DNA from 3 places in the Agromyces sp. NPDC057679 genome. Region 1 is predicted to be linked to each of the others. Evidence: predicted binding sites of a transcription regulator. Region 1 holds the regulator's gene; each other region holds the start of a gene.
The links. The regulator LexA, encoded in region 1, represses DNA repair genes until DNA is damaged. The targets are predictions, from matches to a motif close to TCGAACANNTGTTCGA.
Positions count from the first base shown of each region.

Region 2: a site for LexA is predicted at 2,730-2,745, ahead of uvrA (excinuclease ABC subunit UvrA). Genes of this name have one in related genera too.
Region 3: a site for LexA is predicted at 2,266-2,281, ahead of ACFVAJ_RS18805 (LexA family protein). Genes of this name have one in related genera too.

Region 1 is NZ_JBHVIK010000001.1:30,953-35,630, reverse strand. It holds gene metE (5-methyltetrahydropteroyltriglutamate--homocysteine S-methyltransferase) at 1-2,060, shown strand, start outside; gene lexA (transcriptional repressor LexA) at 2,172-2,855, opposite strand; gene ACFVAJ_RS00150 (LysM peptidoglycan-binding domain-containing protein) at 3,112-3,534, shown strand; gene ACFVAJ_RS00145 (histidinol-phosphate transaminase) at 3,602-4,678, shown strand, end outside.
Region 2 is NZ_JBHVIK010000003.1:406,509-411,186, reverse strand. It holds gene coaE (dephospho-CoA kinase) at 1-514, shown strand, start outside; gene uvrB (excinuclease ABC subunit UvrB) at 613-2,679, shown strand; gene uvrA (excinuclease ABC subunit UvrA) at 2,801-4,678, shown strand, end outside.
Region 3 is NZ_JBHVIK010000004.1:386,461-391,138, forward strand. It holds gene ACFVAJ_RS18795 (Y-family DNA polymerase) at 14-1,303, opposite strand; gene ACFVAJ_RS18800 (hypothetical protein) at 1,329-1,790, opposite strand; gene ACFVAJ_RS18805 (LexA family protein) at 1,809-2,234, opposite strand; gene ACFVAJ_RS18810 (hypothetical protein) at 2,412-2,753, opposite strand; gene ACFVAJ_RS18815 (hypothetical protein) at 2,851-3,195, shown strand; gene ACFVAJ_RS18820 (hypothetical protein) at 3,202-3,894, shown strand; gene ACFVAJ_RS18825 (hypothetical protein) at 4,030-4,548, shown strand; gene ACFVAJ_RS18830 (helicase-related protein) at 4,576-4,678, shown strand, end outside.

The DNA.
Region 1 (4,678 bases):
GCAGCGTCGACCTCGGCGCCTACTTCACGATCGCCCGAGGGGTCGGCGACGACGCCCCGCTCGAGATGACGAAGTGGTTCGACTCGAACTACCACTACCTCGTGCCCGAGATCGGCCCCGAGACCTCGTTCGCGCTGCACGCCGAGCGCATCCTCGCCGAGTTCGCCGAGGCGAAGGCGCAGGGGTTCCTCACCCGTCCGGTCATCGTCGGCCCGGTCACCTTCCTCCTCCTCGCGAAGGCCGCCGACGACGCGCCCGAGGGCTTCCGCCCGATCGACCGCCTCGACGAGCTCGTGCCGGTGTACGCCGAGCTCCTCGCCGAGCTCGCCCGCGCGGGTGCCGAGTGGGTGCAGCTCGACGAGCCGGCGCTCGTGAGCGAGTCGATCGACGAGCCGCGGGCCCGCGTGCTCGAGTCGGCCGCCGCGGCCTACGACGCGCTCGGCGCGCAGGACGAGCGTCCGGCGATCTTCGTCGCTGCGCCCTACGGCTCGCTCGACGACGCGCTGCCGGTGCTCGCCGCGAGCCCGGTCGAGGCGATCTCGCTCGACCTCGTGCGCGGTGCGCTGCCCGAGGGCCTCGACCCCGTCACGGCCGAGGCGCTCGCCGCGAAGACGCTCGTCGCGGGCGTCGTCGACGGGCACAACATCTGGCGGGGCGACCTCGCCGCGGCGTTCGACCGCATCGCCGCAGTGCAGCACCTCTCGGGAAGCGTCGCCGTGTCGACCTCGACCTCGCTGCTGCACGTGCCGCACGACGTCGAGGACGAGCAGGCGCTCGACGCCCGACTCGTCTCATGGCTCGCCTTCGCCGACCAGAAGGTCGCGCAGGTCGCGACCCTCGCACGCGGGCTCGCCGAGGGCCGCGACGCGATCGCCGCCGAGCTCGACGGGGCATCCGCCGCCCTGGCCGACCGCAGCGGCGCACCCGGCGTGCGCGTGCCCGCAGTGCGCGAGCGGCTCTCCGCCCTCGTGAGCGGCGACTTCGACCGCGGCGACTACGCCGCCCGCGTCGCCGCGCAGGCCGAGCTCGAGCTGCCCGAGCTGCCGACCACGACGATCGGCTCGTTCCCGCAGACGAGCGACATCCGTCGCGCCCGCGCGCGGCTCGGCAAGGGCGAGCTCGACGCCGACGGCTACGCGCAGCTCATGCGCGAGGAGATCGAGCGGGTCGTGCGCCTGCAGGAGGAGATCGGCCTCGACGTGCTCGTGCACGGCGAGCCCGAGCGCAACGACATGGTGCAGTACTTCGCCGAGCTGCTCGACGGCTTCGCCGTCACCGAGCACGGCTGGGTGCAGTCGTACGGCTCGCGCTGCACGCGCCCCTCGATCCTCTGGGGGGATGTCTCGCGGCCGGCCCCGATGACGGTCGAGTGGTCGTCGTACGCGCAGTCGCTGACCGAGAAGCCCGTCAAGGGCATGCTCACGGGCCCGGTGACGATCCTCGCCTGGTCGTTCGTGCGTGACGACCAACCCCTCGGCGACACCGCGCGCCAGGTCGCCCTCGCCCTGCGCGACGAGATCGCCGACCTCGAGGGCGCCGGCATCAAGGTGATCCAGGTCGACGAGCCCGCGCTCCGCGAGCTGCTGCCGCTGAAGCTCGCCGACCAGCCGGCGTACCTCGACTGGTCGGTCGGCTCGTTCAAGCTCGCGACGGCGGGCGCGGCGGCGGCGACGCAGGTGCACACGCACCTCTGCTACTCGGAGTTCGGCGTGGTCATCGACGCGATCAAGAACCTCGACGCCGACGTGACCTCGATCGAGGCGGCGCGCAGTCGCATGGAGGTCGTCGACGACCTCTCGACGAGCGGATTCGACCACGGCATCGGCCCGGGCGTCTACGACATCCACTCGCCGCGCGTGCCGTCGACGGCCGAGGTGCAGGCGCTCCTCGAGCGCGCGGTCGCCGAGATCCCGGCGTCGCGGCTCTGGGTGAACCCCGACTGCGGCCTGAAGACCCGCGGCTACGACGAGACGGTCGCCTCGCTCGAGAACATCCTCGAGGCGACGCGCGCCGTGCGTGCCGAGCTCGAGGCGCGCACCGAGCCGGCGCTCGCGGGCTAGCCCGACGAGACGAGAAGGGGCGGATGCCGCGTGCTGCGCGGCATCCGCCCCTTTCGCTGTCTCGCGGTGGAGGTGCGGCCGCTCGCGCGGCCGGGTCGGCTCGACTCCGGGTCAGACCGCGCGCAGCACCGAGACGACCTTGCCGAGCACCTCGGCGTGGTCGCCCACAATCGGTTCGAACGCGCTGTTGCGGGGGAGCAGCCACGTGTGGCCGTCGCGCTGTCGGAAGACCTTGACCGTCGCCTCGCCGTCGAGCATGGCCGCGACGATCTCGCCGTTCTCGGCGGTGCGCTGCGAGCGCACGACCACCCAGTCACCGTCGCAGATGGCGGCGTCGATCATCGAGTCGCCGACGACCTTGAGGATGAACAGCTCGCCCTTGCCGACGAGCTGCCGGGGGAGCGGGAAGACCTCTTCGACCTGCTGCTCGGCGGTGATCGGCACACCGGCGGCGATGCGGCCGACGAGCGGCACCATCGCGGCGTCGCCGACGGGGGCCGCGTCGCCCGCGGCGGGAGCGCGCTCCTCGAGTCCGGGCACCTCGATGAGGATCTCGAGTGCGCGGGGGCGGTTGGGGTCGCGGCGCAGGTAGCCGGCGAGCTCGAGCTGGTTGAGCTGGTGCGTGACGCTCGACAGGGAGGAGAGCCCGACGGCGTCGCCGATCTCGCGCATGCTCGGCGGATAGCCGCGGCTCGCGACCGAGCGCTGCACGACCTCGAGGATGGCGAGCTGCTTGGCGCTCAGGCTCTTGCGTCGACGCGCCCTTCCGATGTCACGCACGTCGTTGTCGCTCACGGTCTCCGCCCCTCGTTGCGATCGCCTCGCGATCGGATGTCGGTGGTGTCTGTTGCACTGTGTCCAGACATTCGAAACTGTATCCGCCTCGCAGGGGTGCGGCAAACATTCGTTCGAGTGTGTCGTGGTATTCGTGCACGGGGAATCGGTGTTCGGGTGCTTGCCTTCGAAAACATTCGAAGATATATTCGGAACATAGATTCGCATTCGGCCCTCCCGGCCGAGGGCCGGATGCGATTCACTCAGGAGGTGTGAGATGAGCGCAGCGATCATGACCGGCGGGTACGCCCCGGTGCAGTCCCGCCCGGTGCCGTTCCACGAGCCCGACCGTCTCGCGCGTGCTGGCGCAGGCGAGCCGGTGGCGGTCCGCACCCGCCTGCGACTGACCCGGCGGGGCCGTGTGGTCTTCACGACGCTCGCAGCGCTCCCGCTCATCGTCTGGGCGTTCGTCATCGTGCTCGGGGGCGGCGGCGCCGCGGCCGACGTCTCGGGCGCCGGCGCAGGGGCCGCGCTCGAGTACGTCACCGTCGAGGTCGGTGCGTCCCTCTGGGAGATCGCCGAGTCGATCGCGCCCACCGCCGACCCGCGCGACACGATCGCCGAGATCCTGCGCATCAACGGCCTCGACGAGGCCACGATCGTGCCCGGCCAGCAGCTCGCCGTCCCGGCGGCCGAGTAGCGGGCACGCCCGGTCACACGGGGTCTCACGGAGGGGACGCCGTGCTGCGCGTGGCTAGCATGGTTCGGTGACGAGTCTCGATGATCTCCCCATCCGCGACGACCTCCGCGGGCGTTCGCCGTACGGCGCCCCGCAGAAGTCCGTCCCCGTGGCGCTCAACGTCAACGAGAACACGCATCCCATCCCCGAAGACGTCGCCCACGACATCGTGGCCCGCGTCGCCGCCGCGATCCTCCGGCTGAACCGCTACCCCGACCGCGAGTTCACCGAGCTGCGCGAGGCGCTCGCCCGCTACCTCGGCCACGGGCTCGCCCCCGAGCACATCTGGGCCGCGAACGGGTCGAACGAGGTGCTCCAGCACCTGCTCCAGGCCTTCGGCGGCCCCGGGCGCCGGGCGCTCGGCTTCGACCCGACGTATTCGATGTACGGGCTGCTCGCCTCGGGCACCGGCACCGAATGGGTCGCCGCACCCCGCGACGAGGAGTTCGAGCTCAGCCCCGAGACCGCGGTCGCCGCCGTCCGCGAGCACGACCCCGACCTGGTGCTGCTCTGCGCCCCGAACAACCCGACGGGCACCCCGCTCGACCTCGACACGATCCGCGCGGTCGCCGACGCCGCCCGCGGCATCGTCATCGTCGACGAGGCGTACTTCGAGTTCGCCGAGCCCGGCACGCCGAGCGCGCTGACCCTGCTCGAGGGCCGGCCGCGCCTCGTCGTCTCGCGCACCATGAGCAAGGCCTTCGCCTTCGCCGGCGCCCGGGTCGGCTACCTCGCCGGCGATCCCACGACGATCGACGCGCTGCGCCTCGTCCGGCTGCCGTACCACCTCTCCGCGCTCACCCAGGCGGCTGCGCTCGGCGCGCTCGCCCACTCCGACGAGATGCTCGCGATGGTCGACGAGATCCGCGGGCAGCGCGAGCGCATCTCCACGGAGCTCGCGCGGCTCGGCTTCGCTCCGCACCGCAGCGGGTCGAACTTCGTGCTCTTCGGGGGCGTCGACGACCCGCACGCGGTCTTCGAGGCGCTCCTGGCGCGTGGCATCCTCATTCGCGAACTGGGCATTCCCGGGCACCTGCGCGTGACCGCGGGCACCGAGGCCGAGACGACCGCCTTCCTCGAGGCGATCGCCGTGTTCGCCCCGAAC
Region 2 (4,678 bases), on a different contig from region 1:
CGCGCGTCGCGTCGTCGAGCCCGGCACCCCCGGGTTGGCCGCGATCGTCGCCGAGTTCGGCGAGGGCGTGCTGCGCGCCGACGGCTCGCTCGACCGGGCGAAGCTCGGCGAACTCGTCTTCAACGACGACGAGGCCCGCGCCCGTCTGAACGCCATCGTGCACCCCGCGGTCCGTGAGCTCTCGAGCCGGCTCATCGCGAAGGCCGAGGCCGAGAACCCCGATGCGGTGGTCGTGTACGACGTGCCGCTCCTCGTCGAGGCATCCGTCGACCACCCCTTCGACCTCGTCGTCGTGACCAACGCGCCGCGCAAGACGCAGGTGAAGCGCCTCGTCGAGGAGCGGGGGTTCGACCTCAATCAGGCGGTCGCTCGCGTCGACGCGCAGGTCGACAACACCCGTCGACTTGCGATCGCCGATGTCGTGATCGACACCGACGGCACCCTTGCGCACACGATGAGCCAGACCGACGCGCTCTGGGCCGACATCGTGGCGCGACGCGCCGCGCGCGCGTAGTCGCCGCGGAGCGCCCTCCTCGCGTTCATCGAGCGCACGGAGCGCACGGGGCGAGCGCTGCCGGCCCCGATGTCGGCGGTCGAACCTAGACTTGAGGGATGCAGGCCACGCGTTCAGTTCGTCCGTTCGAGGTCGTCAGCGAGTACCGTCCGAGCGGTGATCAGCCGCAGGCGATCGCCGAGCTCGCGGGTCGCATCAACGCCGGCGAGACCGACGTGGTGCTGCTCGGCGCGACCGGCACCGGCAAGTCGGCGACGACCGCGTGGCTCATCGAGCAGGTGCAGCGGCCCACGCTCGTGCTCGCGCACAACAAGACCCTCGCGGCCCAGCTCGCCACGGAGTTCCGGGAACTGCTGCCGAACAACGCGGTCGAGTACTTCGTGTCGTACTACGACTACTACCAGCCCGAGGCCTACGTGCCCCAGACCGACACCTTCATCGAGAAGGACTCGTCGATCAACGCCGAGGTCGAGCGACTGCGGCACTCGACGACGAACTCGCTGCTCAGCCGCCGCGACGTCGTCGTGGTGTCCACGGTGTCGTGCATCTACGGCCTCGGTACGCCCGAGGAGTACCTCGGCGCCATGATGCCGTTGCAGGTGGGGCAGCGTGTCGACCGCGACTGGCTCATCCGCAAGTTCGTCTCGATGCAGTACCAGCGCAACGACGTCGACTTCTCGCGGGGCAACTTCCGCGTGCGCGGCGACACGATCGAGATCATCCCGATCTACGAAGAGCTGGCGATCCGCATCGAGATGTTCGGCGACGAGATCGAGGCGCTCTACAGCCTGCACCCGCTCACGGGGCAGGTCGTCGCGAAGCTCGACGCGGTGCCCGTGTTCCCCGGTTCGCACTACGTGGCATCCACCGAGGTCATGCAGCGGGCGATCGGCACGATCCGCACCGAACTCGACGAGCGGCTGGCCGAGCTCGAGCGCGAGGGCAAGCTGCTCGAGGCCCAGCGCCTGCGTATGCGCACGACCTTCGACCTCGAGATGATGGAGCAGATCGGCTTCTGCTCGGGCATCGAGAACTACTCGCGGCACATCGACGGGCGCGAGCCGGGCGAGGCGCCGCACTGCCTGCTCGACTACTTCGCCGACGACTTCCTCGTCGTGATCGACGAGTCGCACGTGACGGTTCCGCAGATCGGCGCCATGTACGAGGGCGACTCGTCGCGCAAGCGCACCCTCGTCGAACACGGCTTCCGGCTGCCGAGCGCGCTCGACAACCGCCCGCTGAAGTGGAACGAGTTCAAGAACCGAGTCGGGCAGACCGTCTATCTCTCGGCGACGCCCGGCCGGTACGAGATGGGCGTCGCCGACGGCGTCGTCGAGCAGATCATCCGACCGACCGGCCTCGTCGACCCGCAGATCGTGGTGAAGCCGTCGAAGGGGCAGATCGACGACCTCCTCGAGGAGATCCGGAAGCGGGCCGAGCGCGACGAGCGTGTGCTCGTCACCACGCTCACGAAGAAGATGGCCGAGGAGCTCACCGACTTCCTCACCGAGGCGGGGGTGCGGGTGCGCTACCTGCACTCCGACGTCGACACCCTGCGCCGCGTCGAGCTCCTCACCGAGCTGCGCGCGGGCGTCTACGACGTGCTCGTCGGCATCAACCTGTTGCGCGAGGGTCTCGACCTGCCCGAGGTGTCGCTCGTCGCGATCCTCGACGCCGACAAAGAGGGGTTCCTCCGGTCGTCGACCTCGCTCATCCAGACCATCGGCCGTGCTGCCCGCAACGTCTCGGGCGAGGTGCACATGTACGCCGACGTGCTCACCGACTCGATGAACCAGGCCATCGACGAGACGACCCGCCGGCGCGAGATGCAGCTCGAGTACAACCGGGTGAACGGCATCGACCCGCAGCCGCTGCGCAAGCGCATCGCCGACATCACCGAGGTGCTCGCGCGCGAGGAGGCCGACACCGCGGCGCTGCTCGCGGGCCGCGACGGCCGCAAGAAGTCGCCGGTGCCGAACCTGAAGCGCGAAGGCATCGCGGCGGAGGGGGCGAACGATCTCGAGGACCTCATCCGCGACCTCAACGAGCAGATGCTCGAGGCCGCCGGCGAGCTCAAGTTCGAGCTCGCCGCGAGGCTCCGCGACGAGGTGTCCGAACTCAAGCGCGAGCTGCGACAGATGGAGAAGGCGGGACACCTCGGCTGAGCGTCCGGGGCGGTCGGCGAAGCGCCGTCCATCGCGGTGCTCGACGCCGATCGAACATATGTTCGCTCAGAGCGCGTGCGCCCCGGCCGTGCGTGTCGGTGGTGCTCCTTAGACTCGAAGGGTGCCAGTTTCACGTCTCGATGCCCATTCGCGCCTGAGTGTCCGCGGAGCCCGCGTACACAACCTGCACAACGTCGACGTCGAGATTCCGCGCGACGCGATGGTGGTGTTCACCGGGCTCTCGGGGTCGGGCAAGTCGTCGCTCGCCTTCGACACGATCTTCGCCGAAGGTCAGCGGCGCTACGTCGAGTCGCTCTCGGCGTACGCGCGGCAGTTCCTCGGGCAGGTCGACCGTCCCGACGTCGACTTCATCGAGGGGCTGAGCCCCGCCGTCTCGATCGACCAGAAGTCGACGAACCGCAACCCGCGCTCGACGGTCGGCACGATCACCGAGATCTACGACTACATGCGACTGCTCTGGGCCCGCATCGGCGTGCCGCACTGCCCGGTCTGCGGCGAGAAGATCCAGCGCCAGACCGTGCAGCAGATCGCCGACCAGCTGATGGAGCTCGAGGCGGGCACCCGGTTCCAGGTGCTGAGCCCCGTCGTCTCGAAGAAGAAGGGCGAGTTCGTCGACCTGTTCCGCGAGCTCGCGGCGCAGGGCTACTCGCGCGCGGTCGTCGACGGCGAGGTCGTGCGACTCGACGAGCCGCCGAAGCTGAAGAAGCAGGTCAAGCACGACATCTCGGTCGTCGTCGACCGGCTCGTCGCCGGGCCCGACGTGCTCGGGCGACTGACCGACTCCCTCGAGACGGCGCTCCGGCTGACCGACGGTCTCGTGCAGGTCAACTTCGTCGACGAGGAGGGGCCCGCGGCGTGGGCCACCTTCTCCGAGAAGCTCTCGTGCCCGAACCAGCACCCCATCCAGCTCACCGAGATCGAACCGCGCACCTTCTCGTTCAACGCCCCGTTCGGCGCCTGCCCCGAGTGCTCCGGCCTCGGCACCCGAATGTCGGTCGACGAGGCGCTGCTGCTCGGCGATCCCGAGCTCAGCATCGCCGAAGGCGTGATCCTCCCGTGGACCTCGCAGGGCAAGAGCCTCTACAACTACTACGAGAAGCTGCTCGACGGCCTCGCGAGGGATCTCGGGTTCTCGCTCGACACCCCCTGGGAACAGCTCGGCGAGGACGCCCGCAACGCGGTGCTCCGCGGCGACAACTTCGAGGTCAAGGTGCGGTGGCGCAACCGCTACGGCCGCGAGATGAGCTACAGCTCCGGCTTCGAGGGCGTCGTGCCGTACATCGAGCGGCAGTACCTGCAGGCCGAGACCGACGTGCAGCGCGCGCGGTGGTCCGAGTACCTGCGCGAGGTGCCGTGCCCCGTGTGCGACGGCAAGCGTCTGAAGCCCGAGGTGCTCTCGGTCCTCATCCACGACCACAGCATCGCCGATGTGGGTCTCCTGAGCCTCACCGACGCGCGCTCCTTCATGGACCGGCTCGAACTCACCGAGCGCGAGCAGACCATCGCGGCCCAGGTGCTCCGCGAGATCAAGCTGCGGCTCGACTTCCTCATCAGGGTCGGCCTCAGCTACCTCGACCTCGCCCGCGCGGCGGGCACGCTGTCGGGCGGCGAGGCGCAGCGCATCCGACTCGCGACCCAGATCGGCTCGGGGCTCACCGGCGTGCTCTACGTGCTCGACGAGCCGAGCATCGGCCTGCACCAGCGCGACAACCGCCGGCTCATCGACACGCTCGTCGCGCTCCGCGACCTCGGCAACACGCTCATCGTCGTCGAGCACGACGAAGACACCATCCGCACCGCCGACTGGATCGTCGACATCGGTCCCGGTGCCGGGGTGAACGGCGGCACCGTCGTGCACTCGGGCAGCTACGCCGACCTCGTGAAGAACACCCGGTCGCTCACCGGCGACTATCTCTCGGGCCGCCGCGAGATCGCGATCCCGGCGCATCGCCGGGCGATCGACCGCGAGCGGATGATC
Region 3 (4,678 bases), on a different contig from region 1:
GCTGGCAGCCGCGTCAGCTTGCTTTCACGACCGCCAGCTCATCCCAGTGCGTCGTCACGCGCGGCGACAGCATCGCCCGGCGCATCTGCCACACCGGCCCGTCCTTCAGCCCGGCAAGACCGAGCCCGAGCGCCCGATCGCCGTGCCTCCGGTTCACCCGGTCGATCGTGTCCCCGAGCCCGCGATGCTCGAACGGGGCGACGAACGGATCGAGGTACTGGTGGGAGGTTTTCTGAGTGATGCCGGTGAGGATGATCCCGGCACGGTTGTACTTCATCCCCGGTTCGATGTGCGGGCTGAGCGCAGCGATCGCCGATTTCGTGAGCGTGATCGGGTCATCGGTCGGCTGGGTGAGGGACACGGAGACGTACGGCGCTGAACGGGGCCCGTCCGCGAACGCCGACGTGGACGCGAACACCTGCAGATGCTTCGCGACGGATCCTTGCTTCCGGAGCCGGTACGCGGCGCGTTGCGTGTAGACGGACAGGACCTGCTCAACTTCCGCGGTGGTGGTCGCCGGGGCGCCGAGCATCCGGCTGAAGATCAACTGCTCCTTCGTCTTCCGTTCGACGTCGTCCGGGACTGCCGGCGTCCCGCGGAGTTCGTACACGGTGCGTTGCAGGACGACGGAGAACTTCTTCCTGATGAGTTGCGGGTCGGCGTACTTCAGGTCGCGGACGGTGTGGATGTCGAGCATCGCGAGACGCTTCTTCGTTCTGCCGGCGACGCCCCACACCTCGTCCACCTCGAGCGATTCCAGGATCCGGTCCTGCTGCTCCTCCGGGTACGCGTCCCAGTGGCAGACGCCGCCGAGCTGCGGGTGCTTCTTCGCCCCGTGGTTTGCGATCTTCGCGAGGGTCTTCGTGCTCGCGATCCCGACGCAGACGGGCAGGCCGACATGCTTCAGGATGGTCTCTTTGATCGTCCTGGCGGTCTCGGTGAGCTCTTCGGTGGTGCCGCGGAGCACGCCGAACGCCTCATCGATGCTGTAGATCGACAACTCCGCCATGAACCGCCCCAGGATGGCCATGACCTTCGCCGACAACGACCCGTAGAGCTCGTAGTTCGAACTGCGGGCGACCATGCCCCACACCCGTGCCTGGTTCTCGAGCTTGAACCAGGGGTCTCCCATCTGGACGCCGAGCGCTTTCGCTTCGGGGGAGCGGGCGACCACGCAGCCGTCGTTGTTCGACAGGACGACCGCAGGGACTTCGCGGAGCTTCGGGTCGAACACACGTTCGCAGGAGACGAAGCAGTTGTTGACGTCGACGAGCAGCACTCGGCGCGGCGACTTCGCCGTCATCTTCCGCGGCCGGGGGAGTGGACGGTCACTGAACCTCCTCGAGGAACCCGAGTTCGTCGACGGTGAAGTCGAGCTTGATGACCCCGTTCACTGCGTCCCTGCTCGGGTTGAGCCCAACTACGAGCTCGTCGTCGAAATGCAGGTAGTAGCTCTTGGCTCCTTGGATCGGGACGCCGGTGACTGAGTACTTGATCTGGCAAGTGCCGTCCGGGGCGAACGCGCCGAAGGTCATCACACCGACCGTCTGCGACTTGTAGTAGAAGACGGCAGGCTCAGCGCCGTTGCCGAGCGTCGGCCCGTGCCCTCCAAGAGTGATGGTGCAATTCGCGTCCTCCGTCCAGTCCGACGGGCCGGTGATCATCCCGACGACGTCGAACTGCTCCCGCTCGGGTGCTGCTGCTTCGCTGGCCGAACATCCGGTGATTCCTGATGTTGCAGCGATCGCGGCGCCGGCGGCGAGGAGAGTGCGGGTGAAGGTGCGCGTCATGCTCTGATCCTGCCCTGCTCAGACGACATGGTGAAGGCACCGGGTGACGACGCCCCACACTTCGAGGCTCGCGAACTCGGGGATCTCGATGTCCGGGTAGGCGGGGTTCTCGGACTGCAGCCGCACCCGTCCGTCACGGCCGCGGCGGATCCGTTTCAAGGTGAGCTCCCCGTCGAGGATCGCGACGACAACCGACCCGTCACCTGCGGTGAGCGACCTGTCGACGATCACTTCGTCGCCGTCGTAGATGCCGGCGCCGATCATCGAGTCCCCAGCGACCCGGACGATGAACGTGGCGGTCGGATCGACGATGAGGTGCTCGTTCAGGTCGATCGGGCCGTTGTAGTAGTCCTGGGCAGGGCTCGGAAAGCCTGCCGGCACCGCGATGGGTGCGACGAAGATCGTGCGGAGCCTGGCGAGCTGAGTGTCGCTGATCGGCCGGATGTCGACAAGCACTGCTCACCACCTCCAAGTTTCGAAGATAGTTTCGAGTGTACGACGGTGCGGCGTCGCCGAACAGCCGCGAGAAGCCCAGAATCCACCAGCGCGACAGCGGATGTCGGCTCCCACCGGCCGAAAGTACCAGCGGAGGAAGTTTCGCCGAGACCCGCCGGTGTCGGGTCAGGCGGCGATCGACGCCAGGTAGTCCCGCTCCATCGACTCCGGAGTCGTCAGCTCGTCGCCGTCCCGGAGCGCGCGGAGGTACGCAACCACTCGGTCTCGAGGGTTCGGCTGCTGATACTCGGGGTTCTTCCCGTCGTTCACCGGGTAGACGGCGTACGTCGTCGACCAGCACTCCTCGAACCATTCCCATAGCAGGTTCGACTCCTGCTGGTCTCGGCCCATGCCGAACAGGTGACCGAAGAAGCAGTTGCCGGCGCCGTCCTCGGTTCGGACGACGTCGACGCACCACGATTCGGCGTCGGTCGCCTCCATGTAGTCGATGACGTCGTCGATCGTCACTTCGCGATCGTGTTCGGGGTGCACTGTCTGCAGCGTGGGCCGGTTCATCACGATGAGCACATGCGCGGCCGCCGCATGCCTACAAGGCATGAGCTCGGTGCGTTCCTGGATCCAGCGGCGCCGGCATCCTGAACCCGCGCCGGTGATCATCGACGAACCAGAATCAACGCCCGATGCAGCGACCATCACCGACCTTGACGAGCTCCGACGGCTCGCACGGAACCCCGCAAACCACGACGCGCTCATCGCGAACCCGGACACCCCAGCGGATGCGCTCAGGCACATCTGGCTGACCGGCGACGGGCCGCCGGTCGGTGTGCTCGAGCACGGCAACGCCCCGTTCGCCGTCATCGTCGACGCCAGGTGGTCGACCGACCCGGAGATCGCTGCGATCGCCCGAACCGTCCACCGGGCGCGGATCGGTTTGCCGCCGCACACGTAAAGGGTCATGGCGAACATCGACCTCAAAGGCAACCACCACGACCGCAAGGGCCTCTTCTCGGAGAAGCCGCAGAGCGCAGCCCCGGCAGGTCTTCTGACCGCTGGCGCAACCCCGGACAGCGACGGCGTGTACGCACGATTCGACCACGAAGAAGCCGGTCGCGCCACGATCGTTTCCGCCGGCGAGGCCGGCGAGTTCGTCCTCCAGACATTCGGCGCCAACGTCCAGTTCTCTGCCCCCGAGACGGCAACGGCAGACCAGCTGCAGGAAGCCGCAGCAGAAGCGTACGACCGCGCCGTCGACAACGGGCTCACCGAGCAGAGCGCCGACGATGACGACATGGAGGAGTTCGTCCGCGGGTACCTCGTCACCGCCCTCTGGAGCGGCACGGATGAGGACGGCGAACCGCTCGACAGCACCTTCGATGTCGACGACTTCGACCCCGAGACCGTCAAGACGGTCACCGAAGAGCTCGACGGGTTCGTCCGGTCGAACCGCGGCCTCGTCGACCGCTACCTCGAAGCCGGCAACGACTGGTCGCAGCTCGGAAACGACCTCAACCTCACCCGCAACCGCCACGGCGCAGGGTTCTGGGACCGCGGTCTCGGCGAGCTCGGAACCGACCTCACCGACATGTCGCACGCCAGCGGCAGCGCCGACCTCTACACCGGCGACGACGGCAAGCTCCACTTCGCCTGACCGGGCAGCCCCGCCGCATACCTACACGACATGGGCCCAAGCAGAGGCAACACCGTCAGGTCTCGCGCCGGGATGCGCGCGACGTTCAACCGCGGCGCGTTCCGTCCAGGCTCGCAGTCGGCAACGGACGGCGAAGTGATCGCTGGGATTCTCCAGGCTTCCACGTTCACCGACGAGGAGCTCGCGCAGTTCTCCGCTGACATCGAACGACTGCGCGAGCTTGCCGCGAACCCGGACCTGCACCCGTACCTCGCCAGCAACGCCCACTCTCCGGTCGAGGTGATCAACACCGTCTGGGAGCAGTCCCGTGACGCCCCCGGCGTCGCCCGAGCGGTCGGATACCACCCGAACACGTCCGAGTACGTGCTCCGGCGCGCGTACCTGTCGAACGAAGCCCCGCCGGAGTACCGGCCGCTGTTCGTCGCGCACCCGGAAACCCCGGCGATCGTCCTCGACTACGCGAAGCTCGACCCGTCCTGGCAGGTGCGTTCAGCGGTCGCGAGTCACCGGAACATCACCCCGGAGATCGCAGAGCACCTGATGGCCGACTCGGTCGAGACGGTCGCACAGGCAGCCGCCGCAAACCCGGAACGGTTCGCGCAGCCGCCGAGGAACGACCGGCAGTTCCGGAAGCAGCAGCGCCGGCGCGGCTGACCAGCCCCGCCCGCGCATGTTCATGGCATGGCACTTGTCGACGTCCACGAACTCGCAGCCGACCTCGGCACCAACCACACGGACATCTTCACCAGCGCACGCGCGGTGAACGCCCACATCGTCCGGCGAG